3 regions of the Massilia sp. BGA-UO-ETr-WB1 genome follow, and region 1 is predicted to be linked to each of the others. Evidence: riboswitches for the same ligand, from Rfam matches in the RefSeq annotation. Region 1 holds a riboswitch; each other region holds the start of a gene.
What was found. Region 1 has a riboswitch for cobalamin ahead of AC56DV_RS23145 (TonB-dependent receptor). Riboswitches for the same ligand answer to the same signal wherever they lie in the genome.

Region 1 (10,466 bases):
GAAGTAGACCGCCATTTCGCCGGCCAGCATCTTCATGGCGGCGCCGGCGGCGAACAGCGCGGAGGCCACGCTGCCCAGGATCACGGCCATCAGGCCGGCCTTGCCCTCGAGCGCGCCGGCGCGCGACGAGGTGCCCACTTTCAGCACTTCGGCGGCGGCCACGCCTTCAGGGTAGGGCAGGTCCGAAGTGGTCACCAGCGCGCGGCGCAGCGGCACCGTGTACATCACGCCCAGCACGCCGCCGATGGCGCAGGCGCCAAAGGTTGGCCAGAACGGCACGTTGGCCCACCAGCCTATCATCAGCAAGCCTGGCAGCACGAAAATCACCGACGCCAGCGTGCCGGCGGCCGACGCGATGGTCTGCACGATGTTGTTTTCCTGGATGGTGGCGTTCTTGAAAGCGCTCAATAGCGCCATCGAGATCACGGCCGCCGGGATCGACGTGGCAAAAGTCAGGCCCACCTTCAGGCCAAGGTAGACCTGCGCCGCCGTGAACACCAGCGTAATCAGGATACCCAGGATCACGCCGCGCGCTGTGATTTCGCCGGGCGTGGACGGGGAAGCTTTAGTCATGTTTCACGACTCCATGTATATAGTAATGTTTATAAAATGGATAAGAATTTGTGCCCCATGATAGCCGACCTTGACGTAAACGGGAACCAATCGGATACCAAACAGATATCCCGGCCGGGGGAACAGGTAAAATAGCGGATTACACGTTAGGCGCAGAAGGCAACAGCATGGCAATTCAATGGTATCCGGGGCACATGAACGCCGCCAAGAAAAAGGCGGCCGAGCAGATGGAGAACACCGATCTGGTGATCGAGGTGGTCGACGCGCGCCTGCCCGAAGCCAGCTGCAACCCCATGGTGGAAGAACTGCGCCTGTTCCGCCAGCGCCCCTGCCTGAAGATCCTGAACAAGATCGACCTGGCCGACCCCGCCGCCACCGCCGCCTGGGTGGAGTACTACGACCGCCAGGAAGGCGTGACCGCGTACGCCATGACCACCAAGAAGCCGGGCGACGTGGCGCGCATCCCCGACATCGCCAAATCGCTGGCGCCGCACCGCGGCGTGCCGACCAAGCCGCTGCGCATCATGATCATGGGCATCCCCAACGTCGGCAAATCGACCTTGATGAACGCGCTGCTGAAAAAGCGCGTGGCCAAGGTGGGCGACGAGCCGGCGGTGACGAAGGTGCAGCAGAAGCTATACCTGGACAAAAACACGGTGCTGGTCGACACGCCCGGCATGCTGTGGCCCAAGATCGCCATGCCGAGCGACGGCCTGATGCTGGCCGCCAGCCACGCCATCGGCTCCAACGCGCTGATTGAAGAAGAAGTGGCCGAATACCTGGCCGGCGAAATGCTGCGCCGCTACCCCGATCTGCTGATGGCGCGCTACGGCTACAAGAACATCGAAGAGATGGACGCCATCGCGGTGGTGGAGGGGATTGCCGCCAAGCGCGGCTACCGCCAGAAAGGCGGCGACTACGACTACGAAAAAGCCGCCCACATCTTCCTGCAGGACTACCGCACCGGCGCGCTGGGCCGCATCTCGCTCGAAACGCCCGCCACCCGCCAAGCCGCGCTGGCCGTATTCGCCGAAGAGCAGCGCGTGAAAGCCGAACTCGCCGCCGCCAAAGCCGCCGCCAAGGAAGCCGAGCGCATGAAAGGCAAGCGCGGCACCTGACAATCGCGATACTTCACTTAGTTGCTCTACACCAAAATGGGGTCAGGGTTAATTAATTTGGCAATAATTGCCAAATTAATTAACCCTGACCCCATTTTGTGTTTAGGCAAAGCGGAAGCTGGAGACGGCGAGGCTGCCCATGAAGGCGTCTTCGTGGTAGACGCTGCTGGCGGCCTCGCCGCTGGCGGCGCCGTGGGCGACCATCAGCGGCAGCAGGTGCTCTTCGCGCGGGTGGGCGGCGCGCGCGGCCGGGGCGCTTTCCCACGCCAGCAGCCGGGCTTCCCGTTCGGCCGGCGGCAGCGCCATCGATTCGCGCAGCCAGGCGTCGAACTGGTGCGAGGCCGCCGCGCCCGCCGCGCCGAACTGGCGCAGGTTGTGGTAGCTCAGGCCGCTGCCCACGATCAGCACGCCTTCTTCACGCAGCGGCGCCAGCGCGCGGCCGATGGCGATGTGCTCGGCCGGGTCCAGTCCCTGTTTCAGCGATAGCTGCACGATGGGCACGTCCGCCGCCGGGTAGATCGGCTGCATGGCCGAGAAGGTGCCGTGGTCGAAGCCGCGCTGCGGGTCGAGGTGGGCGGCGATGCCGGCGCCGTTCAGCAATTGCTGCACGCGCGCTGCCACTTCCGGCGAGCCGGGGGCGCTGTACTGGATTTCGTAGGTGTAGTCGGGGAAGCCGCCGTAGTCGTAGATCATGGGCGGCTTGGGGCTGGCCGAGATCAGCGGCTCGCGCGCTTCCCAGTGCGCCGTCACCACCAGCACGGCCTTGGGCTGCACGCCGAGCTGGCGCGGGATGTCTTCCAGCGAGGCTTTCAGCGCGTCGTAGCGGCCGCCGTACTGGTCGAGCATCCACGGCCAGGGGCCGCCGCCGTGGGACAGGAAATAGGTGGGAAGTGCAGTGTTGGACATGGCGTGCTCCTGGTTTTCGATGCACTGACTATAGGCTTGCCCGCCTTGTTCATCAATCGTGTTTTTGTGGATGGATCGTTCAGGATTTGTTAATAATGCCGATGAGCGCGAACAGCCGCGCGCTGCGCATCCAGGCCAGCAGCACGGCGATCACTTGCGTCAGCAGCAGGGCGAACAGGAAGCCGGCGGTGCCAACGTGGGGCACGTGGACGCGCGCCAGCCCCAGCGCTGCAACCGCCGCCAGGCCGGCGATGCTGATGGCCGCATAGCTGCCCAGCATGGCGCCCGGACGGCACGCCAGCAGGCGCAGGCCGTGCCACCAGCAGATGACGGCGGAGCGCCGGCGCCGGTCCGCCGCCAGCACGGCGCGGCCCGCGTCCAGCGTGGCCAGCGCCAGCGCGAACAGCAGCGCGGCCAGGGCGTCGGCAAGGACGCGCAGGAATCGCCCTTCATCGGGCGTGATGGCGCTGTCGGCGCCGCTGCCGGCGATGTGTTGCAGCGTGTTGCCGAAGCCGAGCGCGGCGCCCAGCGGCACCACGGCCCACAGCAGCATGCGGAACATGCGCGGATATTCGGCCACGGCGCCGGCGAACAGCTCGCGCCAGCCCGGCACGCCCTCGAAGCGCGCGGCGGTGGCGACGGCGCCGGTCAGCAGCGGCGAGAGCAGCAGCGTGAGCACCAGCGCGGTGCCGGCGCCCAGCTTCATGGCCAGCGGGTTGCGCGCCGGGTCGCTCATCAGGTCGGCGATGTTGGACAGGTCGAGCCGCTGCGCCAGTTCGGCCGCGTGCACGGAGTGGTCGAAGGAGGCGCTGAAGTGGCTCCAGAACGGCAGCGCGAGCGCCAGCGTGGGCAGCAGCAGGGCGATGGTCCACAGCGCCAGCAGGCGCCATTGCAGCGCGGCGCGCGCGGCGTGCAAACAGGTTGCGGTCAGTTTCATATGGCGGCGATCAGGGTCAGGATGGTTTGCGCGAGCGCGGCCAGGTCGAAGGTCCAGCGGCGCGAGGCGGCGCCGTCGGCCTTCAGCGTGCGGCTGTCGTCGAGCTTGTTGGTGTCCAGCAGGTGCTTGCGTTCCGGGTCCAGCTGGGCCGACACGGCCTTGGCCGGCTTTTGCCATACGAAGCGTTGCCAGCGTTCGCCGTTCTGCGGGTCCCACTTGACGGTTTCGCTGCTGCCGTCGGCGAAGCGCACCAACAGCGTTTGCGGTACGGCCTCGCCGCGCCGGCGCACCACGACCTCGGTGAGGAAGGGATACGGGCCGGTACCGGCCTTGGCTTCCGGGTGCGCCTTGTCCCATTTTTCGCGCGCGGCGTCGATCTGCTGGTCCACCTGCTCCTGCGTCAGCGCCACACGCTTGCCGTTGACGATGCTGCTGCCCGGCTGCGGCAGCACTTCCTCGCTGCGGATCGATTGCACGCGGTCATCCACCTTGCCGGTGCGGTAGATCTGCTGCGCAAACACGCGCTCCACCACCGCGCGCTGGCCGCTGGCTTCGGCCAGCGTCTCGCGCAAGTCGGCGATGCTGGGGTGGCGGAAGCGCCAGCGCCTGTAGTATTCCTTGAAGGCTTGCTCGGTGGCTTCCTTGCCCAACTGCGCCTCCAGGTCGTGGAAGATGATGGCGCTGCGGTTGTAGGCCGGGCCGATGCCCTGCAGGCGCGAATACGCGTTCTGGCCCGCCGGATCGGCCGGGTTCTCGCGCACCGCGCCGCCCAGTTCATAGTGGAAGCCGTCGAAGCCCGGCGAGATGCCGACGGCGCGCAGCCACCACGGCGCCGGGTGGATCCGCTGCCCGCGCTCGCGCGCCATGCGCATGTTCCAGTATTCGTTCAGGCCTTCGTCCAGCAGCGGTTCCTCGAACTCGTTGGAAGCGAGGATGCCGTAGAAGTAGCCGTGGCCGAATTCGTGGATGTTGACCAGGTCCAGGTCGAATTCCTCCAGCGAGTTTTTCTCCACCTTGGTGAAGCTGTCGGCGGTGTAGAAGGTGGGGTATTCCATGCCCGCCGCCGCGCCGGCGTTATGCGGCGGCAGCACCACGGTCAGCGTCTTGTAGGGGTAGGGGCCCAGCGTCTTTGAGTAGTAGGTGAGCGCGTCCTGCGCGGCCTTCAGCGACGGCGCCGCGCTGGCCTTGAACTCCGGCGCGTACAGCACCTTGATGCTGACGGGCGGGCTGCCCGCGCCGCTCCAGCTGCCGGTCAGCGGCGGCGCGTAGCGCTTGTCTGCGGTCCAGGCGAAATCGTGCACGTCGCCTTGCACGTAGTGGTGGGTGAGCATGCCGTTCTTTTCCACCGGCGCGCCCTGCAGCTCGCCGGTGGCGCCCACCGTGTATTCCTTGGGCGCGGTGAGCTTCACGTCGAAGCTGCCGAAGTCGGCGTAGAACTCGGACTCGGCGTGGTACTCGTGCACGTTCCAGCGCGGCTTGGTGGCGCCGCGTTCGCCCGCCAGTTCCAGCACGCCGATCTTGGGGAACCACTGCGCCACCAGGTGGAAGCTGCCGAAGTAGCCGCTGCGCGCCAGCAGCCGTGGCAGCTGGCTGTGGAAGTCGATGGCGAGCGTGGTGCTGGCTCCCGCTTCCACCGGCTGCGGCAGGTCCAGGCGCACCACGGTGCGGTCGCCGGCCGGGCCGCCGTCCGGCTGCACGAAAGATTGCTCCACCTTGGCGCCGCCCTGCGTCACGCTGCGCAGGTCGATGTGGCCCCATTCGCCGTCCTTGGGGTCGGTGCTGAACATGCCCTGGCCGCCCATGGCGCGGTGTTCGGTGAAGAAGGTGGTGCCGGCGTGCTCGAAGGCGTTCAGGTAGAGGTGCAGGTAGACCGTGCGCACAGGGTGCGCGCTGCGGTTGCGCCAGGTGAGCTGCTGCTTGCCGTCCACCGTGTGCTTGACCGGGTCCAGCGTGGCTTCGATCTTGTAGTCCACCACGCGGTCCGACAGCGTCGGCTCGCTGCCGGTGCGCGGCCCGCCCCAGGCGTCCGGCGCGCTGGGCGTGGTCACGGCGGCAGCCTGCGCCGGGGCGAAGGGGATGCCGGTGTCCGTGTAGGGTTCCGGGATGGCGATGACCTGGACTTGCGCCAGGGCCAGCGCCGCCAGCGTGGCTGCGGCTGCCACGGCGGCGACGGCGGCGAGCTTGCGGTATGAGTGTGCGTTCATGCCCGCCACTATAAACCAAGCCCGTAATAAATTGCCAACGTTATCAACCTGATCGGCAGGAGTATAATGGCCGCGTTTTGGTGCCCGCGCCCATGTCCATGGACGCAGTTAAACGGGAAACACAAGGCAGCCAGCGCTCATCGGCAGCGCGGCGGCCAAGGTGTGCTGCCCCCGCAACGGTACGCAAGCGCCGCGCTGTAGAGTGCGCGGCAGGCTGGATCGACAACCACTGTGCAGGCAAGGCCTGCGCCGGAAGGTGATCCCGTCCCGTCTTGCCAGCCCGGATACCGGCCAGACAGGTGGAAGCGCGAACAGCCTTCCGTTGAATCCGCCCTGCGGGGACGCAGGCGGATGCTCACTACGCGTAAAGAACACAATGAACAACTCGAATTCCCGCCGTTCGCCGGCACCGATGGCGCTTGCCATTGCCCTGTGCTTCACCGCCGCCGCCCCGGTTGCCGCCCAGACCCCGGCGCAGGTGCTGGCCCCGGTAGTGGTCACCGGCGCCCGTTTCGACAGCGACCCGTCGCTGCTGCCCATCGGCGCCACCGTCATCAGCGCGGCCGAGATCCGCCGCTCCGGCGCCAGCGACGTGAACCAGGCCATCCGCAAGATCGGCGGCGTGCTGGGCCACCAGAGCCTGGACGGCAGCCCGGACTTCGCGCTGGACCTGCGCGGCTTCGGCACCAACAGCAGCCAGAACATGGTGGTGATGCTGGACGGCGTGCGCCTGTCCGAGAATGAACTGAGTTCGGCCATCCTGTCCACCATCCCGGTGGATTCGGTCGAGCGCATCGAGATCACGCGCGGCGGCAGCAGCGTGCTGTTCGGCGACGGCGCCACCGGCGGCGTGATCCAGATCGTCACCAAGCGTCCAGGCGCGCGCTCGGCGGGCACCCATGGCAGCGTGTTCGGCGAAGTGGGCCAGTTCGGCCTGCGCGAAGGCCGCGCGGCGCTGACGCATGGCGCGGGCAACTGGGCGTTCGACCTGTCCGGCGGCGCGCTGGACACCGATAACTACCGCGACAACAACGATTTCAAATCGCGCAGCGTGAACGCCGGCGCGCAGCTGGCCTTCACCGACGGCCGCGCCGGCGTACGCCTGTCGAGCACGCGCCAGGACTCGCGTTTCGCCGGCTCACTGACCCAGGCCCAGTTCGACGCCAACCCGCGCCAGGCCAGCACGCCGAAGGACTTCGGCTCGCTCGACAGCGACCGCTTCACCGCGTTCATCGAAGCCAAGGTGGCGGGTTACGACCTGGCCGCCGAGCTGTCGCACCGCCGCAAGGAGCTGGAAGCGACCTACATCTTCCCCGCCAGTACCTACCAAGTCGACTACGAAAGCAAGCAGACCCAGTTCTCGCCGCGCGTGCGCAAGCTGAGCCAGTTCGGCGGCCTGCTGAACGAAGCGGTGGTGGGCGTGGACTTCATCGACTGGACCCGCGACGTGAAGGGCGGCAGCCCGTCCAAGGCGACGCAGAAATCGAAGGCGCTGTACCTGCGCGACGAGGTCAAGTGGGAAGCCTTCCGCCTGGCCGCCGGCGTGCGCCGCGAGCTGTTCGACAAAGTCAACACCGACCCGTCGCCGTGGTCGGTGGCCAACTATGACGTCACCCAGGCCCAGAACGCCTGGGACGTGCAGGGCAGCTACGCGCTGTCGCCGAAAGCCACGCTGCACGCCAAGATCGGCCACAGCTACCGCGTCGCCAACGCCGACGAAAACGGCTACACTCCGCTGCCGGACACCGTACTGCAGCCGCAGACCTCGCACGACCTGGAACTGGGCACCACCTACACCGACGGCGGCAGCAAGCTGTCGGCGCGCGTGTTCCGCCACGAGCTGCGCAACGAGATCTTCTACGATCCGACCGCCGGCGCGTTCGGCTTCGGCGCCAACACCAACCTGGCGCCGACCAAGCGCCAGGGCTTCGAGCTGGACGCGAGCGCCGAGCTGGCGCGCGACTGGACCCTGAGCGGCCACTACCAGCGCGTGAAAGCCACTTTCACCGAAGGCGCCATCGCCGGCCGTGAAATGGTGCTGGTGCCGAAGAACGTGCTGAGCGCGCGCCTGTCGTGGACCCCGGCCGACGGCCAGACCGCCGACATCGGCGCGCAGTGGGTGGACAGCCAGCGTTTCGGTTCCGATTTCGACAACAGCTGCGCCGCGCGCATCCCGTCCTACACCACGCTGGATGCCCGCTACGCGCGCAAGTTCGGCGCCTGGGAAGTGGCGCTGTCCGGCCTGAACCTGACGGACAAGAACTACTACGGCATGGCGTTCCAGTGCAAAGGCGGCATTTACACCTCGGACGGCCGCCAGCTGAAGTTGTCGGCGCGCTACGAATTCTGAAGCGTCCCTCGATAAGCTGAATTAAGTGAAGCTTAAAATCCCCGCTGGACGGGGATTTTTTTCGCCCGGCCTGATGGCGGGCGCGAAAAAATGGTAATCTCGCGGCGTTTGCCACTCTTACTCTAGAAGGACCACTATGCGATTTCTGCGCCTGATCATTGCTGCCGCCGCCCTGTCGTTCACCGCTGCCGGCGCTTCCGCAGCCGAACCGAAGGAAGGGGTGGACTACACGACGCTGGCCTCGCCTGTGCGTACCGACACCGGCAAGAAGGTGGAAGTGATCGAATTCTTCATGTATTCCTGCCCGCACTGCAACTCCATCGAGCCGATGATGGCCGACTGGGTGAAGAAGCAGGGCGACAAGATCGCCTTCCGCCGCATCCATTTCCCCGCCGGCGGCCCGAACGATGCGCAGGCGCACGCCTACCTGACGCTGGAAGCGATGGGCAAGCTGGAAGAGATGCACAACAAGATCTTCCGCGCCATCCACGTCGACCGCAACCGCCTGAACAAGGACGATGCGATGACCGATTTCCTGGTCAAAAACGGCATCGACAAGGCGAAATACCTGGAATACTTTAATTCCTTCGCCGTGCAGACTAAAATGAAGCGTGCGGCCCAGGTGGTGAATTCGTACAAGGTGGAGAGCGCGCCGACCATCGTGATCGATGGCCGCTTCGTCACGTCGCCTTCGCAGGCCGGCCGTCCGGGCCAGTCGGAGATGGCGTCCCAGCAGGCGACGCTGCAAGTGATGGATTACCTGGTAGCCAAGGCCGCCAAGAAATAACGCGTTAATACGGTTAATACGATAAGCGAACAATGAGCGATACCGAAAAAGAAGTGATGGCGATGTACCGCGAGTCCGCGCCGGATGAGAACAAGCTGTTCTGGCGCAGCCACGTCAACCATGTTGCGTGGAGCTTGCTGTTGATCGTGATCGCCTTTTCGGTGTGGCTGATGATTGCGCTGGCCAACGCTGAGAACCAGCGCAACGCCTATGCCACCAAGAAATGCGAAGACCGCATGTTCAAGGGCGAGACCGACGTGCAGTGCATGAAAACGGTGCGCACCCGCGATCACTGGTGGCAGCACGTGGGCTACGCGCTCACGCACACTTCGCCGTAAAGTCAAACCCGCCTCGGCGGGTTTTTTATTAGCCGTGGACGCTGACCGTGCAGGTGGTGCCGGCCACCAGCGTCAGGTCCTTGGGAATACTGTCGAGCCGGATGCGCACCGGCACGCGCTGCGCCAGGCGCACCCAGTTGAAGGTGGGGCTCACGTCGGCCAGCAGCTCGCGGCCGGTGCCGGCGTCGCGGTCGGTGATGCCGCGCGCGATGCTGTCGATATGCCCGTGCAGCACCGTGCCGCCGCCCATCAGGCTCAGTTCCACCGGCGCGCCGGTTTTCAGCAGCGGCAGCTTGGTTTCCTCGAAATACCCCACCGCGTAGTAGGACGCGCTGTCGATGATGGCCAGCTTGGCCGCGCCCACGGCGGCAAAGTCGCCCGCGTGCACGTTCAGGTTGGTCACGTAGCCGGACACCGGCGCGCGCACCACGGTGCGCTCCAGGTTCAGCTGCGCCAGCTCGCGCGCGGCCTGCACCGCGCGCAGCTGGGCGCCGGCGCTGTCCGCCGCGAAGCCGGCGCTTTCGCGGTTCTCGGCGGAGATGACGGCGTCGTCCAGCGCGGCGCGGCGCCGGGCTTCGCTGGCGCGGCGGCCGCGCTCGACCTGCTGGCCGGCCAGCAGCGCGTTGGCCTGCGCCAGCGCGGCGCTGTAGCGCGCCTTGTCGATTACGAACAGCACGTCGCCTTGCCGCACCAGCTGGTTGTCCTTCACCAGCACTTCGGTGACGGTGCCGGCCACGTCGGCGCCGATGTTGACCACATCGGCCTTGATGCGGCCGTCGCGCGTCCAGGCCGATTCCATGTAGCGGTCCCAGGCGGATTTGCCCAGCCACAGGGCGCCGCAGAGCAGCAGGGCGGTGATGAAGAAGCGGAAGATCTTGGTGGTCATGGTCAACGGTGTGGTTAGGAATAAAGGGCCAGCGTCAGCGCGCTGAAGATGCAAACCAGCAGGCACAGGCGCACCAACGCCGGATGCCAGGCGCGGCGGTACAGGCCAGCATGGCCCAGCACCCAGTCCAGCGCGCCTTGCAGAAGCAGGCTGGCCAGGAAAATGGGCAGCAGGGTGGGGATCAGGATGCCGAAGACGGCGAGTTCACGAGGCATGGCGGGCTCCGGCGCTGGTGTCAATGCTGGCGCTGGTTTGGGGAAGCTGGTCCAGCAGGCAGGTGTAGATGGAATGCAGGTCGGCCAGTGCGGTGCGCAGGCGGACGGTCCGGTCGGGCGCCGCATCCGGCAGCGCGGTTCGCACGGCGGCG
Region 2 (10,466 bases), on a different contig from region 1:
GCCACTACGGCGCCATCTCCGGCGCCCTGGCCGGGCCCGCCCTCATCTCGCGCGCCGCCGGGCCGCTGGCCGTGGCCGGCCTGGTGCAATTGGGCGCCCCCGCCACCTTGCTGCTGGCGCTGCTGGCCGTGGCGCTGGCGTCGCTCGCCTTCTACCTGCTCGCCATCCGCGCCCAAGTTTCCAGGGAGTAGCGTGCGCCGCCGCCGCGCCCGGCTCACTACCATGGCCACATTGCAAACCATGCGGAAGGCCAGCCATGTCTGCGACAGTGGGCGATTTCCTCTTGCAGCGCCTGGGGGAATGGGGCGTGCGGCGGGTGTACGGCTATCCCGGCGACGGCATCAACGGCATCGTCGGCGCCTTCGGGCGGCAGGAAAAGATTGCATTCATCCAGCCCCGCCATGAAGAAATGGCCGCCTTCATGGCCACCGCCCACGCCAAGTTCACCGGCGAGACCGGCGTGTGCCTGGCCACCTCCGGCCCCGGCGCCATCCACCTGCTCAACGGCCTGTACGACGCCAAGATGGACCACCAGCCCGTGGTCGCCATCATCGGCCAGCAGGCGCGCATGGCCATGGGCGGCGACTACCAGCAGGAAGTGGACCTGCTCTCCCTGTTCAAGGACGTGGCGCACGAATACGTGCACGTGGCGAACGACCCGGCGCAGGTGCGCCACCTGATCGACCGCGCCATGCGCATCGCCAAGGAGCAGCGCACCGTCACCTGCATCATCTTCCCCAACGACGTGCAAGACCTGCCCGCCGTGCCCAAGCCGCCGCGCGAGCACGGCTCGCTGCACAGCGGCATCGGCGCGCTGAGCGCCAGCGTGCAGCCGTCGATGGAAGGCCTGCAGCACGCGGCCGGCATCCTCAACGCCGGCGGCAAGGTCGCCATCCTGGCCGGCGCCGGCGCGCTGCACGCCACCGACGAACTGATCGCCGTGGCCGACCTGCTGGGCGCAGGCATCGCCAAAGCCCTGCTGGGCAAGGCCGCCGTGCCGGACGACCTGCCCTATGTGACCGGCTCCATCGGCCTGCTCGGCACGAAACCCAGCCACGACATGATGAACGGCTGCGACACGCTGCTGATGGTGGGCTCGTCCTTCCCCTACGCCGAGTACCTGCCGAAAGAAGGCCAGGCGCGCGGCGTGCAGATCGACATCGACGCGCGCCGCACCAGCCTGCGCTATCCGATGGAGCTGAACCTGGTGGGCGACGCCAAGGCCACCCTGGCCGCACTGATCCCGCTGCTGCACCGGAAGACCGACCGCAGCTGGCAACAGCAGATCCAGGAAAATGTGCAGCGCTGGTGGCACGTGCTGGAAGCGCGCGCCATGAACGAAGCGGACCCGGTCAATCCGCAGCGCGTTTTCTGGGAACTGTCATCGCGGCTGCCGGACAGCGCCATCCTCACCATCGACTCCGGCTCGTCGGCCAACTGGTACGCGCGCGACGTGCGGCTGCGGCGCGGCATGATGGCCAGCCTGTCCGGCGGACTCGCCACCATGGGTCCGGCCGTGCCCTACGCCATCGCCGCCAAATTCGCCTGGCCGGACCGGCCCGTGATCGCGCTGGCCGGCGACGGCGCGATGCAGATGAACGGCATCAATGGGCTGATCACCGTGGCTCGGCTGTGGCGGCAGTGGGCGGATCCGCGCCTGGTGGTGATGGTGCTGAATAACGGCGACTTGAATCTGGTGAGCTGGGAGCAGCGCGGCACCAGCGGCGATCCGCGCTATGCGCCGTCGCAAGGGCTGCCTGATTTTCCGTATGCCGCGTACGGCGAGCTGCTGGGCCTGAAAGGCATCCGCGTCTCGCGCCCCGAAGACGTCGGCCCGGCCTGGGACGAAGCGCTGCGCTGCGACCGGCCCTGCGTGCTTGAAATGGTGACCGACCCGAACGTGCCGCCGCTGCCGCCGGACGTATCCCTCAAGCAGGCCCGCGCCTACTTCTCGGCGCTGCTCAAGGGCGACCCGGACTCGATTGCCATCATCAAGGCGACCATCAAGGAGACGTGGGATTCGTGGTTCCCGCCCAAGACCTGAGGTAGTGTCCAAGCATGAAAGTGCTACTCGCCTCTGCCGGCATGGGCAGGGTGCGTGTCCTGTTTTTCGGTTTTACTAAAATGTGCTAACCACTACTAGCTAGTGCTACCTAGTGCTATCCATCGATATTTTTGCGAGACGCGGATTAAAACAAATTACGTTTACGTAAACGTCACTTGTTGTGCTAATCTTTATTTAACAGGTGCGCCGGGCAAGTTCTTGTCCGGCGTTAAACGGGAAAGTGGTCGGCGCGCACCGAACAACGCGCGCTCCAAGCCCCTGCTGCCTCCGCAACGGTAGGCAAGTGCGGCTGCTTCATCCATGCCACTGGTCCACGAGACTGGGAAGGCGAAGCAGCAAGACTTGCAAGCCCGGATACCGGCCTGTTGATCTTCAGCGCCGCCCGCTCCATGGCGGCGCCGGGTCTGGTCACGTGCGGAAGGCGCGTGACGGGTGCCGCGCGGCGGGAGACGCCGCACGGCTTACTTTGCAGACTGGCGGCGCAACGCGCGCAGAGACGCAGGCGCGCCGCCCATCAAGGAACGCACACCATGGCTACTGCTATCCCTACCGTCAAACTCCTCATCAACGGCGCTTTCATCGATTCGCGCACCGAGCATTGGAGCGACGTCGTCAACCCCGCCACCCAGGAAGTGATCGCCCGCGTGCCGCACGCCACGCCGGACGAGATGGCGCAAGCCGTTGCCGCCGCCAAGGCCGCTTTCCAGACCTGGCGCAAAACGCCGATCGGCGCGCGCGCCCGCATCTTCCTCAAGTACCAGGCGCTGATCCGCGAGCACATGGCCGAACTGGCGGCCCTGCTCACCGCCGAGCAAGGCAAGACCCTGGCCGACGCCGAGGGCGACGTGTTCCGTGGCCTGGAAGTGGTGGAGCACGCGGCCAACATCGGCCAGCTGCAGATGGGTGAACTGGCCAGCAACGTGGCCGGCGGCGTGGACACCTACACCGTGCACCAGCCGCTGGGCGTCTGCGCCGGCATCACGCCGTTCAACTTCCCTGCCATGATCCCGCTGTGGATGTTCCCGATGGCTATCGCATGCGGCAATACCTTCATCCTCAAGCCTTCCGAGCAGGATCCGATGGTGACCATGCGCCTGGCCGAACTGGCGCTGCAGGCAGGCATTCCGCCCGGCGTGCTGAACGTGGTGCACGGCGGCGCGGACGTGGTGAACGCCATTTGCGACCATCCCGACATCAAGGCCGTGTCCTTCGTCGGCTCCACCACGGTGGGCACGCATGTGTACCAGCGCGCCACCCTGGCGGGCAAGCGCGCGCAGTGCATGATGGGCGCGAAGAACCACGCCATCGTACTGCCGGACGCGCACCGCGAGCAGACCCTGAACAACCTGGCCGGCGCCGCTTTCGGCGCGGCGGGCCAGCGCTGCATGGCGCTGTCGGTGGTGATCCTGGTGGGCGAGGCGCAGCAGTGGCTGCCGGACCTGGTGAAGAAGGCGCAGACGCTGTCCATCAACGCCGGCGCGGAACCGGGCACCGATATCGGCCCGCTGATCTCGCGCAAGGCCAAGGCCCGCGTGCAGCAGCTGATCGGCCAGGGCATCGAAGAAGGCGCGCAGCTGGAGCTGGACGGTCGCGCGCCCACCGTGCCGGGCTACGAGAGCGGCAACTTCGTCGGCCCCACCGTGTTCTCCGGCGTGACGCAGGACATGGCGGTCTACAAGGAGGAGATCTTCGGCCCGGTGCTGTGCGTGATGCACGCCGCCTCGCTGAAGGAAGCCATCGCCATCATCAACGCCAACCCGAACGGCAACGGCACCGCGCTGTTCACGCAGTCCGGCGCGGCGGCCCGCACCTTCGAGGAGGACGTGGACGCGGGCCAGGTCGGCATCAACGTGCCGATTCCGGTGCCGGTGCCGCTGTTCTCCTTCACCGGCTCGCGCGGCTCCAAGCTGGGCGACCTTGGCCCCTACGGCAAGCAGGTGGTGGCCTTCTACACCCAAACCAAGACCATCACCGCGCGCTGGTTCGACGACGCGGCGGTGACAGGAGGCGTGAACACGACCATCTCGCTCAAGTAAGGAGGCTGTCATGGACTTCGAACTGAACGAGGACCAGCGCGCCTACCAGGACGCCGCGCGCCAGTTCGCCGCGCGCGAGATGGCGGCGCAGGCGGCGCGCTGGGACGCGGAGGGCATCTTCCCGCGCAAGACCATCGCGCATGCCGGCGAGCTGGGGTTCTGCGGCCTGTACGTGCCGCAGGCCATGGGCGGCCTGGGCCTGTCGCGGCTGGACGCCACCGTGGTGTTCGAGGAGCTGGCGCGCGCCTGCCCTTCCACCACGGCTTATCTCACCATCCACAACATGGCCAGCGCCATGATCGCGCAGTGGGCGCAGCCCGAGGTGCGCGAAGAATGGATCGCCGACCTGGCGGCGGGCCGCAAGCTGGCGTCCTATTGCCTGACCGAGCCGGGCGCGGGTTCGGACGCGGCTTCGCTCACCACGGCCGCCGTGCGGGATGACGGCGGCTACCTCATCACCGGCGGCAAGGCCTTCATCTCCGGCGCGGGCGCGACGGACGCGCTGGTGGTGATGGCGCGCACCGGCGGCGCGGGCGCGGGCGGCATTTCGGCCTTCGTGGTGCCGGCCAACAGCGCCGGCATCACCTACGGCCGCGAGGAGGAGAAGATGGGCTGGAACAGCCAGCCCACGCGCGCCATCAGCTTCGACGGCGTGCGCGTGCCCGTTTCGCACCTGATAGGCCGCGAGGGCGACGGCTTCAAGCTGGCCATGCGCGGGCTGGACGGTGGCCGCATCAACATCGCCACCTGCTCCATCGGCGCGGCGCAGGCGGCGCTGAACAGCGCGCAGCGCCACATGGGCGAGCGGGTGCAGTTCAAGCGCGTGCTGGGCGACTTCCAGGCCTTGCAGTTCAAGCTGGCCGACATGCAGACCGGCCTGGTGGCGGCGCGCCAGATGGTGCGGCTGGCGGCCACCAAGCTCGACGCGGGCGCGGCCAACGCGGGCATCTACTGCGCCATGGCCAAGCGGCTGGCCACGGACACCGGTTTCACGGTCTGCAACGAGGCGCTGCAAATCCACGGCGGCTACGGCTACCTGCGCGACTATCCGCTGGAACGCTTCCTGCGCGACGTGCGCGTGCACCAGATTTTGGAAGGCACCAATGAAATCATGCGCGTCATCGTGGCGCGCCATTTACTGCAGCATGCACCAACCGAAGAAAACCTCTGAGGAGACCCTGTGACTACCTACACCAATTTGCAATTGCAGATCATGGAGCACACCGCAGTGCTCACGCTGGCCAACCCGCCGGCCAACACCTGGACCACCGACAGCCTGCGCGACCTGCGCCGCCTGGTGGAAGACCTGAATGCCAATCCGGATGTCTACAGCCTGGTGGTGACCGGCAGCGGCGCCAAGTTCTTCTCTGCGGGCGCGGACCTGAAGCTGTTCTCGGACGGTGACGTGGCGGTGGCCCACGAGATGGCGCGCCTGTTCGGCGCGGCGTTCGAGGCGCTGTCGGACTTCCGGGGCGTGTCGATTGCGGCAATCAACGGCTATGCCATGGGAGGCGGCCTGGAATGCGCGCTGGCCTGCGACTTGCGCATCGCCGAAACGCAGGCGCAGATGGCGCTGCCGGAAGCCACCGTGGGCCTGCTGCCTTGCGCGGGCGGCACGCAGAACCTGGCGTGGCTGGTGGGTGAAGGCTGGGCCAAGCGCATGATTTTGTGCGGCGAGCGCATCGACGCCGTCACAGCGCAGCGCATCGGCCTGGTGGAGGAAGTGGTGGAAACCGGCGGCGCCTTGCCGCGCGCGCTGGCGCTCGCCGCGCAGGCCGCCAAACAAAGCCCTGCCAGCGTGCAGGCGTGCAAACAGCTGATCCAGGGCGCGCGCCGCCAGCCAATGGCGCATGTGCTGCCGGCCGAGCGCGAAGCCTTCGTCGGCCTGTTCGGCGGCGCCAACCAGCGCGAAGGCGTGCAGGCATTTCTTGAGAAGCGCGCGCCGGTGTGGAGGCAGGCATGAACGGGGCGCCGGTACTGTTCCGCACCCTGCCCTGCCGCAGCCAGGGCGGCGGGGGCGCGCTGATCGGCGTGGCCACGCTGAACGCGCCGGGCACGCTGAACGCGCTGTCGCTGGACATGATCATGCTGCTGGATGAGCAGTTGGCGGCCTGGGATGCCGATCCTGCCATCATGCTGGTGATGCTGGAAGGCGCCGGCGACAAGGCCTTCTGCGCCGGCGGCGATCTGCAGCGGCTGTACCGCTCCATGCGCGAGCACCACGCCTCGCCGCAGGCCGCCGATCCGCTGGCCAACAGCTACGCGCTGGAGTTCTTCAGCCGCGAGTACGCGCTGGACCAGCGCATCCACACCTATGCCAAGCCGGTGCTGGTGTGGGGCCACGGCATCGTGATGGGCGGCGGCATCGGGCTGATGGCGGGCGCCAGCCACCGCGTGGTCACCGAAGGCTCGCGGCTGGCGATGCCGGAAGTGGCCATCGGCCTGTATCCGGACGTGGGCGGCAGCTGGTTCCTGAACCGCGCGCCCGGCCACACCGGCCCCTTCCTCGCGCTTACCGGCGCCGCGCTGAACGCGGCGGACGCGCAATTCGCCCGCCTGGCCGACTATCGCGTGGAGCACGCGGACAAGGCGCGGCTGATCGATATGCTGCAAACGCAGGAATGGGCCGAAGCGCCGGCCGACAATCACGACCACCTGAACGCCCTGCTGGTGAGGCTGCAGAAATCCGCGCCTGCCGCCCCCGCCAGCCCGCTGCGCGAGCACTATGACCTGATCAACGACTTGTGCGCCAGCGGAAATTTCGGCGACATGGTGCTGCGCATCGCGTCGCTGGAAAGCGAGGACCGCTGGCTGCAAAAGGCCGCCACCGCCCTGCGCAAAGGTTCGCCGGGCGCGGCCTGGCTGGCCGTGGCCATCCAGCAGCGCGCCAAGCGCCTCTCGCTGGCCGAGGTGTTCCAGCTGGAGCTGGGCGTGTCGCTGGTGTGCGCGGCGCGGCCGGATTTCGCCGAGGGCATCCGTGCCCTCATCATCGACAAGGACATGCAGCCGCGCTGGCAGCCCGCCAGCCTGGCCGACGTCAGTGAAACCTGGGGCGAAGGCTTCTTCGCCCCACTGAACCTCGAAAGGAAAACCGCATGAGCCGCATCGCATTCATCGGCCTGGGCAATATGGGCGCGCCGATGGCGCACAACCTGCTCAAAGCCGGCCACGAACTGACCGTGTTCGATTTGTCCGACAGCGCCGTTCAAGGCCTGACAGATGCCGGCGCACGCAGCGCGCCATCCGCCCGCGCCGCCGTGGAAGGCGCGCAAGTGGTCATCTCCATGCTGCCCGCCAGCACCCACGTGCATGGCCTTTATCTCGGCCAGCAGGGCATCGTGCCGCATATCCCGGACGGCGCGCTGGTGATCGATTGCAGCACCATTTCCGCCGCCACGGCGCAGGCGGTGGCGCACGCGCTGGCGGCGCGCGGGCTGGCGGCGCTGGATGCGCCGGTGTCCGGCGGCACCGCGGGCGCGGCGGCCGGCACGCTGACCTTTATCGTCGGCGGCGAAGCGGCCACGCTGGAACGCGCGCGGCCCTATTTGTCCGCCATGGGCAAGAACATCTTCCACGCCGGCGCCAGCGGCGCGGGCCAGGTGGCCAAGATCTGCAACAACATGCTGCTGGGGATACTGATGGCCGGCACCGCCGAGGCCCTGGCGCTGGGCGCGGCGCACGGGCTGGACCCGAAAGTCCTGTCCGACATCATGGGCAAGAGTTCGGGGCGCAACTGGGCGCTGGAACTGTACAACCCCTATCCGGGCGTGATGGAGAACGTGCCGGCGGCGCGCGGCTACAGCGGCGGCTTCGGCGTGGACCTGATGCACAAGGATCTCGGTCTGGCGGCGGAAGCGGCCATCGCGGCGCGCTGCGCCGTGCCGCTGGGCGAGCTGGCGCGCAACCTGTACGGCATGCACAGCCTGTCCGGTGCGGGGGCGCTGGACTTCAGCAGCATTATCCAGCCGCTGCTGAAGGACCAGCTTTACTGACTGCCGGGCTGATTACCGGGGCTGATTACCGGGCCGGTTACTGGAACGCGACTTCGGCGAAGCTGCGCAGTTTGCGGCTGTGCAGCTTGTCCACGCCCAGCTCGCGCAGCATCTCCACGGCGCGGATGCCGATGCGCAGGTGCTGGTCCACGCGCTCGCGGTAGAACGCGTTGGCCATGCCCGGCAACTTGATCTCGCCGTGCATCGGCTTGTCGCTCACGCACAGCAGCGTCCCGTACGGCACCCGGAAGCGGAAGCCGTTGGCGGCGATGGTGGCGCTTTCCATGTCCAGCGCCACCGCCCGGCTCTGGCTGAAGCGCCGCTCCGGCGTGCGCTGCGGCAGCAGCTCCCAGTTGCGGTTGTCGGTGCTGGCCACGGTCCCGGTGCGCATCACGCGCTTCAGGTCATGCCCGGTCAGCTTCGTCACTTCCGCCACGGCCGCCTCGATGGCCACCTGCACCTCGGCCAGCGGCGGGATCGGCACCCACAGCGGCAGGTCCTCGTCCAGCACGTGGTCCTCGCGCACATAGCCGTGCGCCAGCACGTAGTCGCCCAGCTCCTGCGTGTTGCGCAGGCCGGCGCAATGGCCCAGCATCAGCCAGGCGTGCGGGCGCAGCACGGCAATGTGGTCGGTAATGGTCTTGGCGTTGGCCGGGCCGACGCCGATGTTGACCATGCTGATGCCGCTGCCGTCCTTGCGCACCAGGTGGTAGCCAGGCATTTGCGGCAGGCGCGGCAGGGGCGAGCCCAGTTCGTCGCCCGGCTCGGACGGCGCGCCGGCGCGGCGCAGCACCAGGTTGCCCGGCTCCACGAAGGCCACGTAATCGTCCTCCCCTTGCGCGGAGCGGCCCATGATCTCGTGGCCAAGCTTGATGAACTCGTCGATGTAGAACTGGTAGTTCGTGAACAGCACGAACTTCTGGAAGTAGGCCGGCAAGGTGCCGGTGTAGTGCCGCAGGCGCTGCAGCGAGTAGTCCACGCGCGGCGCCGTGAACAGCGACAGCGGCTGCGCTTCGCCGAACGGCGCCTCGAAGGTGCCGTTGGCGATGCCGTCGTCCATGGCCGCCAGGTTGGGCAGGTCGAACACGTCTCGCATCAGCAGGCGGCGTTCGGCGCTCATGCTGCCTTCGATGTGATCGTTCTCGGCGAAGGAGAAATGGATGGGAATCGGCTGCGCGCTCATGCCCACTTCGATTTGCACCTGCTGCTTGCTGCCGTGGTTCTTCAGCAGCAGGCGGAATTGTTCATGGTAGTAGCTCGCGAACAGGTCAGGCCGCGTGAGCGTGGTTTCGTAGGTGCCGGGACCGGCCACGAAGCCATAGGACAGGCGCGAATCGGCGCGCGCCACGGTATCGGTATGCACCCGCACGTAGGGGTAGCAGGCGCGTACATGCTCATCGGGCGTTTCGCCGTCGACGAAGCGTTGCAGCGATTCACGCAGATGCCGTATGCTGCCGTCATAGAGCGCCTGGACCCGGGCCAGCGCGGCCGCCGGGTCGTTGAAGCGCTCGGGCGCGATGAAGGGACGGTTCTGCATGGTCGTTCTCCTTTACTAGTAAGCTCTATTCTATTGTAGCGGCGTTTACGTTGCAGTGCAGCATTTTGATTTTTTCAGGGGACGGGAATGAAGGTTTGCATCGTTGGCGCGGGCGCCATCGGCGGGTTTTTGGGAGTGCGGCTGGCCAGCGTTGGCGTCGCTGCGGGCGCGAACGTTACTGCGCTGGCGCGAGGCGCCACGCTGGCGGCGCTGCGCGAGCATGGCTGGCGCATGCAAACGGCCGACGGCCTGCTGCAGGCGCCCGCCGCCACGGCGGATGCAGCCAATCCGGCCGACGTCGCCGCGCTGGGCGTGCAGGATCTCGTGATCATCGCCGTGAAGGGCCAGTCGCTGGGCGCGGTGGCGCCCACCATCGCTCCCCTGCTCGGGCCGGACACGGTGGTGCTGCCGGCCATGAACGGCGTGCCGTGGTGGTTCGGCGAGGGCTTCACCGATACCCCGTTGGCCAGCGTGGACCCGGGCGGCCGCATCGCCGCCGCCATTCCGCAGCGGCTGGTGCTGGGCTGCGTGGTCCACGCCAGCACCTCGACCGCCGAACCGGGGCTGGTGGTGCACAAGATGGGCCAGGGGCTCATCATCGGCGAACCGGCGGGCGGCGTGTCCGGGCGCGCGCGGCGCGTGGCGGCGCTGCTCGCGCAGGCGGGCTTCAACGCCACGCTGTCCGAACGCATCCGCTACGACATCTGGTACAAGCTGTGGGGGAATATGACCACCAATCCGGTCTCCGCCATGACCGGCGCCACGGCCGACCGGGTGCTGGACGATCCGCTGGTGGCGGCATTCTGCATCTCGGCCATGCACGAAGCGGCGGCGAT
Region 3 (10,466 bases), on a different contig from region 1:
CCGCAAGCGGGGCAGCGCCTGGATGGCGGCTTGCGTGCCGGCGACCGGCAGCATCAGCGGCGCGCCGTAATAGGCCTGCGCCGCCAGCGTCAGTGCGGGATCGGGCTCCGGCAAGCGATGCCACGCGTTGTCGGCGATGGCTGGCGCTGGATACCATTCAGGGTTGATGCCGGTGGAGAGGTCGAGCCAGTCGCTGCGCCCATAGCGCAGCGCGGCCTGGCGCAGGTTGCCGCCATGTTCAAGCATGCAGGCCTCCCGCTATGGCGGCGGCGATGGCGGCCACGGCGAGCCACAGCGCGGTGGTGCGCGCCACCAGCTGCCATGCGCGCTGGATGTCCGCGCCTTGCGCGGCGCTGCCGCTGCCGAGCGGCGGCCGCTGTTCGGTTTCCCCGTCGTAGACCGCCGCGCCGCCCAGCGCCAGGCCGAGCGCGCCGGCGCCGCTGGACATGACCGGGCCGGCGTTCGGGCTGCTCCATGCCGGCGCTTGCGTGCGCCAGCAATGCCAGGCCAGGCGCTTGCCGGCCAGGGTGGGCGCCAGCAGCACGTAGGACAGCGCGGTCAGGCGCGCCGGGATGTAGTTCAGCGCGTCGTCGATGCGCGCGGCGGCGCAGCCGAATTGCAGGAAGCGCGCATTGCGGTAGCCCCACATGGCGTCCAGCGTGTTTGCAAGGCGGAACAGCACCGCGCCCGGACCGCCGGCGATGGCGAACCAGAACAGCGTGCCGAACACCGCGTCGTTGCCGTTTTCAAGCAGCGACTCGGTGCTGGCTTTGGCCAGGTCGGCAGGCGTGGCGCTGGCCGTGTCGCGGCTGACGATGCGGGAGGTCAGGTAGCGCGCCGCAGGCAGGTCGCCTTTCGACAGCGCGTCGGCGATAGGCAGATTGTGGTCGCGCAGGCTGCGCAGGCCGATGCAGAAGTACAGCATCAGTGCATGGAGCGCGAAACCGATGATGGTCATAGTTGCGGCAGTGGCCACGGCCCACGCCAGCAGCGTGAGCGGCACCACCGCCAGCAGCCAGGCCAGCGCGCCGCGCGGGAAGCGCGAGCCGCCCCGGTTCAGGCGGCGCTCGATGGCGTTGGCCAGCTTGCCGAAGCCGACCAGCGGGTGCCAGCGCGGCGTTTCGCCCAGCAGCAGGTCGAGCGCCACGCCCGCCGCAAGCAGCAGCGCGATGGCGGCGGCACTCATCCCCATCAGCATGGCGCGCCTTTCAGCACGAGGGGCAGGCCGGCCGCGACGAATACAGCGCGGCCGCACACGGCGGCGACGGCCTGGTTCAGGCGCCCCGCTTCATCGGTGAAGGCGCGCGAGATCGCGCCGTAGGGGACGATGCCCATGCCGACTTCGTTCGACACCAGCACGATGTCGCCCATGGCGTCCGCCGCCCGCGCCAGCACGTCCAGCAGCGCCGCGCGCTCGGCATGGAAGCGTTCCGGCAGGGCGATCTCGCCCACGTCCGGGTAGTCCGTGCCGTCGGCGAACATCAGGTTGCTGAGCCACAGCGTCAGGCAGTCCACCAGCACCAGGCGGCCGGGCGTGCACCATTGCTGCAGCGCCTGCGCGAGCGCCAGCGGCTCCTCGACAGTCGTCCATTCCGAAGACCGCTGGCGCTGGTGGTGGGCGATGCGCACCGCCATCTCGCCATCCCCCGCGCGCGCCGTGGCGATGTAGACCACCTCCTTGCCCGAGGTGATGGCGAGCTTCTCCGCATAGGCGCTCTTGCCCGAGCGGGCGCCGCCGAACACCAGCGTGCAGGTCATTTTGCACTCCTCATGTTGCGCCCCGTGTGAACATGGCCGCCACCGCCGCCGGATTGGACGGGAAGTAGGCGTGGAAGTAGGACGCCGTCAGCGAACCGAGCTTGTAGACCGCCTCGCCGTCCACACCCGACGGATGCTTCACCGTGCGCACCGCCGGTGCCAGCGAAGTTTCCAGGGTCGAGTAATGGAAAGTATGTCCGCGCAGGACGCCGTGCGGCGTCGGCATGCCTTGCGAGCCCAGGCCGGCCAGGCGCGCCTGCATGGCCACGCGGCCGGGCAGCAGCGCCGCCATGTTCCAGACCGTACCGGCCTTGTCGGCCAGCGTTTCCGCCAGCGCCATCATGCCGCCGCATTCCGCCACGATGGGCGTGCCGTCGCGGTGCGCGGCGCGGATCGATTCCTGCCAGCGCTGCGCATAGGCCAGCTTTTCCGCATGCAGCTCGGGATAGCCGCCCGGCAGATAGACCGCGTCCGCGCCTGCCGGCACTGGATCGTCCGCCAGCGGCGAGAAGAATTCCAGCGTGGCGCCCAGCTCGGACAGCGTTTCCAGGTTGGCCGGATACAGGAACATGAAGGCCGCGTCGCGCGCGATGGCGATTGTGCGGCCGGCCAGCGGACGCGCATCGGAGAGTTCCTCGCCCGGCTCCGCGGCCGCGATGGCGCTGGCACTGGCTGCCGCCAGCGCGTCGCCCAGCTCCAGGCGCGTACTGCGCAGATTGCTCCACGCCGCCTCGTCGAAATTCAGCTGGTCCGCCAGCTGGTCCAGCAGCCCGTCGATACCCTCCACTTCGGACGGCAGCACCAGGCCCAGGTGGCGTTCCGGCAGCGAGCGCGCCTGCTTGGGCAGGGTGGCGAACAGCGGAATGTCGCGCAGCGAGGCAGCCACCATGGCCGTGTGCCCCGGGCTGGCGACGCGGTTGGCGATCACGCCCGCCATGTCCACCGGACCATAGTCGCGCAGGCCGTGCACCAGCGCGCCGGCCGTTTGCGCCATCGAACCGGCGTCGATCACCGCCATCACCGGAACGCCGAACTCGCGCGCCAGGTCCGCCGACGACGGCGAGCCGTCGTACAAGCCCATCACTCCTTCGATCAGGATCACGTCCGCCTCCAGCGCGGCCCGCGCCAATTGCGCGCGGCAGGCTTCGCGGCCAACGATCCACAGGTCCAGCGACTTCACAGGCGCGCCGCTGGCGCGCTCCAGCAGCATGGGGTCGATGAAGTCCGGCCCGCATTTGAACACGCGTACCTTGCGGCCCATCCGGGTCAGCTTGCGCGCCAGCGCCGCCGTGACGGTGGTCTTGCCCTGGCCGGACGCCACCGCCGCCACCAGCACCACCGGGGCGTTGATATGCGAAGACGTTACCATTCCGTGCCCGCCTGCGCGCCGATGCCCGCCTTGAAGGCATGCTTGACCACGTTCATCTCAGTGACGGTGTCCGCCACGTCGATCAGTTCCTGCGGCGCGCCGCGCCCGGTAATCACCACGTGCTGCATGGCCGGCCGCTCCAGCAGGTCGGCGATCACGGTATTCACGTCCAGGTAGCGGTACTTCAGCGCGATGTTCAGTTCATCCAGCACCACCATGCCCACGCCGGGATCGGCCAGGAAGCGCTTGGCCTGCTCCCACGCCAGCTCGGCCTTTTCGATGTCGCGCTCGCGGTTCTGGGTTTCCCAGGTATAGCCCTCGCCCATGGAGTGGAAGCTCACCTCTTCCGGGAAGCGGCGCAGGAACTGCTCTTCGCCGGTCTGCATCGCACCCTTGATGAACTGCACCACGCCCACTTTCATGCCGTGGCCCATGGCGCGCACCGCCATGCCGAAGCCGGACGAACTCTTGCCCTTGCCGTTGCCGGTGTTGACGATGATGATGCCGATCTGTTTGTCGGCCGCCGCGATCTTGGCGTCGATGATGGCCTTCTTGCGTTCCATGCGCACGCGGTGGCGCTCGTTCAGCGCGTCGATATCGTTGGTGTCGTTGATGTTGTCGCTCATGCTATTTCTTCCTTCGGTATGAAGATGTGGCGCTGGCCGTGCCGGATCACGTCGATCGGGTGGCCCAGGTAGTCGCTCAGTATGTCCGGCTGCATCACGTCTTCCACCGGCCCGGCCAGCCAGCGGCCGTCGCCCATCAGCAGCAGGGCGTGGGTGGAAACGCTGTGCGCCAGCGTGAGGTCATGGCCGACCATCACCACGGTTTTATGTTGTTCGCAGCACAGGCGCGCCAGCAGGCGCATCACGCTCACCTGGTGCGCCAGGTCGAGCGCGTTGGCCGGCTCGTCCAGCAGCAGCAGCGGCGTGTCCTGCGCCAGCATGGCGGCGATGGCCACGCGCTGGCGCTCGCCGCCGGACAGCGTGCGCACATTGCGTTGCGCCAGCTCCGCCACTTCCATGGCCGCCAGGGCTTCCATGGCCAGGCGGTGGTCGTCGGTGTTCTCCCAATAGCGGTCGCCATGATAGGGATGGCGCGCCGACAGCACGGTTTCGATCACGCTGTAGGCAAAAGCGTCGTTGCGCGACTGCGCCAGGAAGGCGCGCTCGCGCGCCAGTTCGGCCAGCGGCCAGTCCGGCAGGCTGCGGCCCTGGATGGACACGCCGCCTTCATCCAGCGGGATCAGCCCCGCCAGAGTGCGCAGCAGCGTGCTTTTGCCCGCGCCGTTGCGGCCGATCACGCTCCAGCATTCGCCGTCGCGCACTTGCCAGTCCAGTTTTTCGATCAGCGTGCGCGCGCCGATGCGCAGCGTCAGCTCATGGGTGGTGATCATGCGGGTGGCGGTCATTTCTGCAGCCTGTGGAGTTGGTACAGGAACACCGGGGTGCCGATCAGCGCGGTCACCACGCCCACCGGCAGCTGCAGCGGCGCGAACAGGGTGCGCGCCAGGGTATCGGCCAGCACCAGGTAGCCGCCGCCCGTCAGCATCGCCGCAGGGATCAGCACGCGGTGGTCCGGGCCGAAGGCGAAGCGGCAGGCGTGCGGCACGATCAGCCCCACGAAGCCCACGCTGCCTGCATTGGTCACTGCGCTGGCGGTCAGCAGGGCGGACACGAAGAACAGTCCCTTGCGCAGCGCGCCCACGTTGATGCCCAGCGTAACGGCCGCCTCGGCGTGCAGCGCCATCACATTGATGGCGCGCGCGCTGCGCAGCGCGAACAGCGTGGCGCCGGCCAGTACGATCCACGGTATCCAGCGCATCGGCGCCCCGGCCAGGTCGCCGATCAGCCAGAACACCATGGTGCGCAAGCGGCTTTCAGGTGCGATCGACAGCATCAGCGTGATCAGCGCCGTGCAGGCCGCCGTCAGGATCACGCCGGTCAGCAGCAGCAGGGCGGTGCCGCCTTCGGCCGCCGCGCCGCTGCGCATGTCGCGCCGCGCCAGGAAGTACAGCATCATGGACACCGCCACCGCGCCGCCGAACGCCGCCGCGTCCACCACCCAGGCCGCGCACATGAACATCATGGCCGCCAGCGCGCCCACCGCCGCGCCGGACGAGATGCCCAGCACGTAGGGGTCGGCCAGCGGGTTGCGCAGCAGGGCCTGCATCATCACCCCCGCCAGCGACAGCGCCGCGCCGGTGACGAACGCCGTCAGCGCGCGGCTGCCGCGCAGGTCGAGCAGGGTGGCGGCAAGGCTGTCGGCCTTGCCGTTCCACAGTTCGCCCAGCGCGCCGGGAATGTCGGACAGCGGAATGTGGACCGAGCCGGTCACGCCGGAGAACAGCAGGCTGCCGATGACGAACAGCAGCAGTCCGCCGGTGATGGCGCTTGCCCGCGTGCGCAGATTGGAGGGGTGTGGATGCATGGTGCTTTAAAAGACCCTTTTGTTTAACGCTTTACTTGATACCGTAACGAACTGCGGCGAAGAACTTGGCGCCCGGCGTGCCGTAGTTGCGCGCCACTTCGTAGTTCTTGTCGGCGACGTTGTTCAGGCGCGCCAGCACGGACCAGTCGCGCGCGAACTGCCAGGTGGCGTACAGGTTCAGCAGGCTGTAGCCGCCGAGGCGGTTGCGGTTGGCGGCGTCGTCGAAGCGGCGGCCGGAAACCTGCAGCTCGGCGCCCGCGGTCAGCGCGCCTGCGGCGTATTCTACGCTGGCATTGCCATGCTTCTTCGAGCGGCGCGCCAGCGATTTGCCGGTGGTCTCATCCTTCGGGTCCTGCCAGTCGGCGTTGGCGGCCACGGTGAACGCGCCGATGCGGCGGCTGCCGCTCAGCGATACGCCTTCCAGCATGGCGTGGTTCACATTGTAGGAGCAGCTGCCCTTGCGGGTGGGGTCCGGGCATGGCGTGGTGGTCACCAGCATGTCGGTCAGCTTGTTGCGGTAGATGCTGGCGCCGAATTCGGTCACGCCGTCGTCGTACTGCAGGCCTGCCTCTGCGTTGCGGCCCTGCTCCGGCTTGTTGTTCTCGTAGCCGAAGCCCGGATAGTACAACTCGTTGAAGGTGGGCGCGCGGAAGCTGGTGCCGAAGCTGGCGCTGACGCGCAGCGCGCTGCTGAAGCGGTAGCCGTAGCCTGCCGAGCCGGTGGTCTTGGTGCCGTACTGCGAGCTGTCGTCCGCGCGCAGGCCGAAGGTGGCCAGGTGCGCGCCGCGCTTCATGCTGTAGGCGCCGGCGTAGGAATCGGTCTTGCGGACCTTGCCCAGCGCGGGCGTGGAACCGGACACCACCTTCTCTTCGCGGTGGCCGAGCAGCAGCTGCAGCGTATCGTCGCCGATGCGGAAATCGTTCTGCCAGGTGACGTCGGTCTGCTTGCTGTCGATGCGGCTGTAGGCGCTGGCCACGCCGGTGTCGGAGATCGAGGTGTCTTCCGCCTTGGCCAGCTGCACGGTGCTGTACCAGTTGTCCATCACCTGGTTTTTGCTGAACACGCCCAGGTTGGACAGTTTGGTCTGGCTGCGCGTGTCGTAGCGGCTGGCGCCGCTGTCGAACCGGGCGTCGGTGCGGCTGTTGAGGAATACCAGGCCCAGGTCGTGGCCCTTGGCCAGCTCGAAGCCGAACTGGCCGGAAGTGCTGGTGCGGTCGTAGCCGTCATCGTCCGCGTTGAAGCTGCTGCTGCCAGGCTTGGTGGACGAGAAACCGTCCGATTTTTCGCGGCCGGCGCTGATGGCGTAGCTGAAGCTGTTGTCGCCTTCGCTGGCGCCGAAGATGCTGGCGTCGTATTTGCGGGTCTGGTCGCTGCCCACGCCGAAGGACGCGGACACGTTCTGCGGGCCGGCGCCCTTCCTGGTGAAGATCTGCACCACGCCGCCGATGGCGTCGGCGCCGTACAGGGAGCTCATTGGGCCGTACACGATATCGATGCGCTCGATGGCCTGCAGCGGAATCGCCGACCAGCTGGCGGTGCCGGAGGTGATGGAGCCGATGCGCACGCCGTCCACCAGCACCACGGTCTGGTTGGCATTGGCGCCGCGCAGGTAGACGCTGGAATTGGTGCCGGGGCCGCCGTTGCGGGCGATCTCGATGCCGCGCTGGCGCTGCAGCAGGTCGGTGATGGAGCCGGCGCCGGAGCGGGCGATGTCTTCCGCCTGCAGGGTGACGATGTCGCTCAGCACGTCGCGCTGCAGTTGCGACGAACGGGTGGCGGTGACGATCACGGCGTCCGATACGGTGGTCTGGGCGAAGGAAGGCGCGGCCATAGCCATGGCCAGCGACGTGACGGCCGCGTGCCGGATTACAGGAAAACTCATAGTAGTTCTTTGTATAGTATGCAACCAGCCTACTTCCCCGTGGGCTGGATTGAACAGATGCGCGCTGCGCATCCACCTGCTTTGGCCGGTATCCGGGCTCGCAAGTTGAACTGCCTTACCTTCCCATGCTGAGCACAGTGGTTTGTCGGAGGCAGCTTGTCGCCGTGGGCGACACTTGTTTACCGTTGCGGGGGCAGCACACGTTGGCCGTTTTCCTGGTAGGGGAGCGGCTTCGTGTTTCCCGTTTAACTGCGCGCATAGGCATGCGCGCGGGCACCAAAACCCGGCCATTATACGGACTTCAGGCGACGGCTTCCAGAATGACAGTCTCGCCGTAGGCGACCTTGTGCGGCGCGGCGGCGGCCCGCAGCGCGATTTCGGCCAGCGGCAACCCGGCGCGCAGGCCAGCATCCAGCGCCGCCAGCAGGCGGATCGTGCCGGCGTGGCAGATGATGGCGGCGGCTTGCGGGCCGCCCGCTTGCCCGCCATGCCGGCGCAGCAGGTCCGCGCGGAAGGCGGCTACCCGTTCGGCCACCTGCAGCACGCTCTCGCCGCCGCCGGGACGGTAGCAGGCCAGGTCCGCCGCCCAGGCATCCACCTCGGCGCGCGGGACATCGTCCCAGCTGCGCTGCTCCCAGGCGCCGAAATCCATCTCGGCCAGGCGCGCGTCCAGCGTGTGCGGGCCGAGGCGCTTGGCCAGCGCGGTGCAGCGCTGAAGGGGGCTGGAATAGAGCGGCGTGCCGGGCGGGATGCTGGCGCTGGCCAGCAGCGCCGCATGCACGCGCGCGATATCGTCCGGCGCGGCGGGCAGGTCGCTGCTGCCGTAGCACACGCCCGGCGCCACCAGCGGCTGCGGATGACGCACCAGGATCAGGCGCATGGCCCGCACCCTCTGTGGCGCCGCCGGGCCCGCGTGCTCATATCTGCCACGCGCCGTGTCCAAGGCCGGCCAGCACGCACAGGTAGATCAGCACTTCGGCCAACTGCTGCACCGCGCCCAGGCAGTCGCCCGTATAGCCGCCGATGCGGCGCGCGCATTTGCGGCCCAGCCATGCGGCGGCGGCCAGCGCTGCCGGCACGGCGGCGGCGATGGACTGCCACGGCAGCCATCCCATCGCGCCGATGATAGCCGCCGGCAGCGCCGCGCAAATGCAGGCAATGCCAAACTCCGCGCCGCTCATCTCTTGCGCCATGGGCTTGGACTTGCCCTCTGCACGCGCATACTCCATGCGCCAGATCAGCGACGTGGCCGCAAGGCGCGACAGCGGATGCGCCAAAAACAGCGCGGCCACCGCCACGGCGGGCGGCAGCATGGCCAGCGCGGCGCATTTCACCGCCAGCAGGCAGATGGTGCCGATCGCGCCGTACGCACCGATGCGCGAATCCTTCATGATCTCCAGCACGCGCTCGCGCGTCATGCCGCCGCCAAAGCCGTCGCACATGTCGGCAAAGCCGTCTTCATGGAAAGCGCCGGTGGCGTAGATGCCGGCCGCCGTCGCCAGCAGCACGGCAACCGGCGCGGGGAAGACGAAGGCCGCCGCCGCGTACACCGCCGCGGCGATGGCGGCCACCACCAGCCCCACCAGCGGGAAGTAGCGCGACGCATGGTGCAGCCACGCGGGATCGAAGCCCACCCAGCGCGGGATGGGCAGCCGCGTGAAGAATTGCAGCGCAATGAAGAACAGCCGCAGCTGATGCAGGGCGTAATGCATGGCCTGCCGCGCTTACTCGGACTTCTCGCTCACCTGGGCGGACTCGAAAGTCGCCATCTGGTTCACGAAATTGACCGCCGCGTGCAGCAGCGGCAGGGCCAGCGCGCTGCCGGTGCCTTCGCCCAGGCGCAGGCCCAGGTTCAACAGCGGGCGCGCGCCCAGGTTGGCCAGCATCTGTTTGTGGCCGCTCTCGTCCGAGCAATGCGCGAACACGCAGTAGTCGAGTATGGCCGGCTGCAGGCGCGCCGCCACCAGCAGCGCGCTGGTGACGATGAAGCCGTCGATCAGCAATACCTTGCGCAGCTCGGCCGATTTCAGCATGGCGCCCGCCATCATGGCGATCTCGAAACCGCCGAAAGCCGCCAGCACGTCCAGCGGATCGTTGGCATCGGCATGCTTCGCGGCGGCCGCCTCGATCACGCGCTGCTTGTGCAGCACGCCCTCGGCGGACAGGCCGGTGCCCGCGCCCACGCATTGCGCCACCGGGATGCCGGTCAGCTTGTGCATCAGCGCGGCGGCGGCAGTGGTGTTCCCGATGCCCATCTCGCCGAAGCCCACCACGTTACCCGCCAGGTCCGCAGCCAGCGCCGCGCCGTGCGCCAGCGCGGCGGCGCATTGTTCCGCCGTCATGGCCGGCTCCTGCGCGAAGTTACGGGTGCCGTGCGCCACCTTGCGGTCGTGCAGGCCGTCGCGCGCGCCGAAGTCATGGTTCACGCCGGCGTCCACCACGTGCAGCGCGCAGCCCATCTGCCTGGCGAATACATTGATGGCGGCGCCCTTGGCCAGGAAGTTCTCCACCATCTGCCAGGTCACGTCCTGCGGGTAGGCGGAAACGCCTTCGGCAACCACGCCATGGTCGCCCGCGAACACCAGGATCGCCGGACCTACTATAGAGAGTGCCGTTGTGCCCTGGATCAGGCCTATCTGTTTGGCCAGCGCCTCCAGTACGCCCAGGCTGCCGAGCGGCTTGGTCTTGTTATTGACGGCGCGCTCCAGCGCAGCGGACAGTTCGGCATTCGCGGTGGGGGAAATAAGCATGGGAGTTCATAGAGAAGGAAACGAGTTGCGATGGTACAGCTTGCCCTTGCGGAATGCGAGGGGCTTTGCTATAGTTCTGTCCCCGCGCTGCTGAGCACTGCTTGCAGCGTAGGAGAGAAAAGAAAACAGGGGTTGACGGATTTAACTGAAAGCCTCATAATCTTGCCTCTCTGCTGCTGAACAAAACGCTTCGGCAACAACGCAGAATTCTTTAAAAATTTACAATCGATAAGTGTGGGCGTTTGATGATGAGGCCCGCAGCGCAAGCTGCGAAACT

Region 2: another riboswitch for cobalamin. It lies ahead of AC56DV_RS11980 (CoA-acylating methylmalonate-semialdehyde dehydrogenase); the one in region 1 lies ahead of AC56DV_RS23145 (TonB-dependent receptor).
Region 3: another riboswitch for cobalamin. It lies ahead of AC56DV_RS04340 (TonB-dependent receptor plug domain-containing protein); the one in region 1 lies ahead of AC56DV_RS23145 (TonB-dependent receptor).

What each region holds. Positions count from the first base shown of each region.
Region 1 covers NZ_JCAQOT010000026.1:165,983-176,448, reverse strand. Annotated here, with positions in the region: gene AC56DV_RS23170 (OPT family oligopeptide transporter) at 1-573, opposite strand, end outside; gene ylqF (ribosome biogenesis GTPase YlqF) at 741-1,691, shown strand; gene AC56DV_RS23160 (DODA-type extradiol aromatic ring-opening family dioxygenase) at 1,794-2,597, opposite strand; gene AC56DV_RS23155 (hypothetical protein) at 2,677-3,534, opposite strand; gene AC56DV_RS23150 (M1 family metallopeptidase) at 3,531-5,738, opposite strand; cobalamin riboswitch at 5,801-6,048, shown strand; gene AC56DV_RS23145 (TonB-dependent receptor) at 6,115-8,088, shown strand; gene AC56DV_RS23140 (thiol:disulfide interchange protein DsbA/DsbL) at 8,225-8,875, shown strand; gene AC56DV_RS23135 (hypothetical protein) at 8,908-9,213, shown strand; gene AC56DV_RS23130 (efflux RND transporter periplasmic adaptor subunit) at 9,242-10,099, opposite strand; gene AC56DV_RS23125 (DUF1656 domain-containing protein) at 10,114-10,314, opposite strand; gene AC56DV_RS23120 (FUSC family protein) at 10,304-10,466, opposite strand, start outside.
Region 2 covers NZ_JCAQOT010000023.1:795,453-805,918, reverse strand. Annotated here, with positions in the region: gene AC56DV_RS11990 (MFS transporter) at 1-191, shown strand, start outside; gene AC56DV_RS11985 (thiamine pyrophosphate-requiring protein) at 257-2,044, shown strand; cobalamin riboswitch at 2,228-2,445, shown strand; gene AC56DV_RS11980 (CoA-acylating methylmalonate-semialdehyde dehydrogenase) at 2,596-4,101, shown strand; gene AC56DV_RS11975 (acyl-CoA dehydrogenase family protein) at 4,112-5,272, shown strand; gene AC56DV_RS11970 (enoyl-CoA hydratase) at 5,282-6,064, shown strand; gene AC56DV_RS11965 (enoyl-CoA hydratase/isomerase family protein) at 6,061-7,200, shown strand; gene mmsB (3-hydroxyisobutyrate dehydrogenase) at 7,197-8,093, shown strand; gene AC56DV_RS11955 (AMP nucleosidase) at 8,131-9,630, opposite strand; gene AC56DV_RS11950 (2-dehydropantoate 2-reductase) at 9,718-10,466, shown strand, end outside.
Region 3 covers NZ_JCAQOT010000019.1:38-10,503, reverse strand. Annotated here, with positions in the region: gene cobD (threonine-phosphate decarboxylase CobD) at 1-246, opposite strand, end outside; gene cbiB (adenosylcobinamide-phosphate synthase CbiB) at 239-1,198, opposite strand; gene cobU (bifunctional adenosylcobinamide kinase/adenosylcobinamide-phosphate guanylyltransferase) at 1,192-1,758, opposite strand; gene AC56DV_RS04360 (cobyrinic acid a,c-diamide synthase CobB) at 1,769-3,127, opposite strand; gene cobO (cob(I)yrinic acid a,c-diamide adenosyltransferase) at 3,121-3,753, opposite strand; gene AC56DV_RS04350 (ABC transporter ATP-binding protein) at 3,750-4,523, opposite strand; gene AC56DV_RS04345 (FecCD family ABC transporter permease) at 4,535-5,557, opposite strand; gene AC56DV_RS04340 (TonB-dependent receptor plug domain-containing protein) at 5,589-7,439, opposite strand; cobalamin riboswitch at 7,506-7,735, opposite strand; gene AC56DV_RS04335 (histidine phosphatase family protein) at 7,741-8,319, opposite strand; gene AC56DV_RS04330 (adenosylcobinamide-GDP ribazoletransferase) at 8,357-9,151, opposite strand; gene cobT (nicotinate-nucleotide--dimethylbenzimidazole phosphoribosyltransferase) at 9,164-10,189, opposite strand.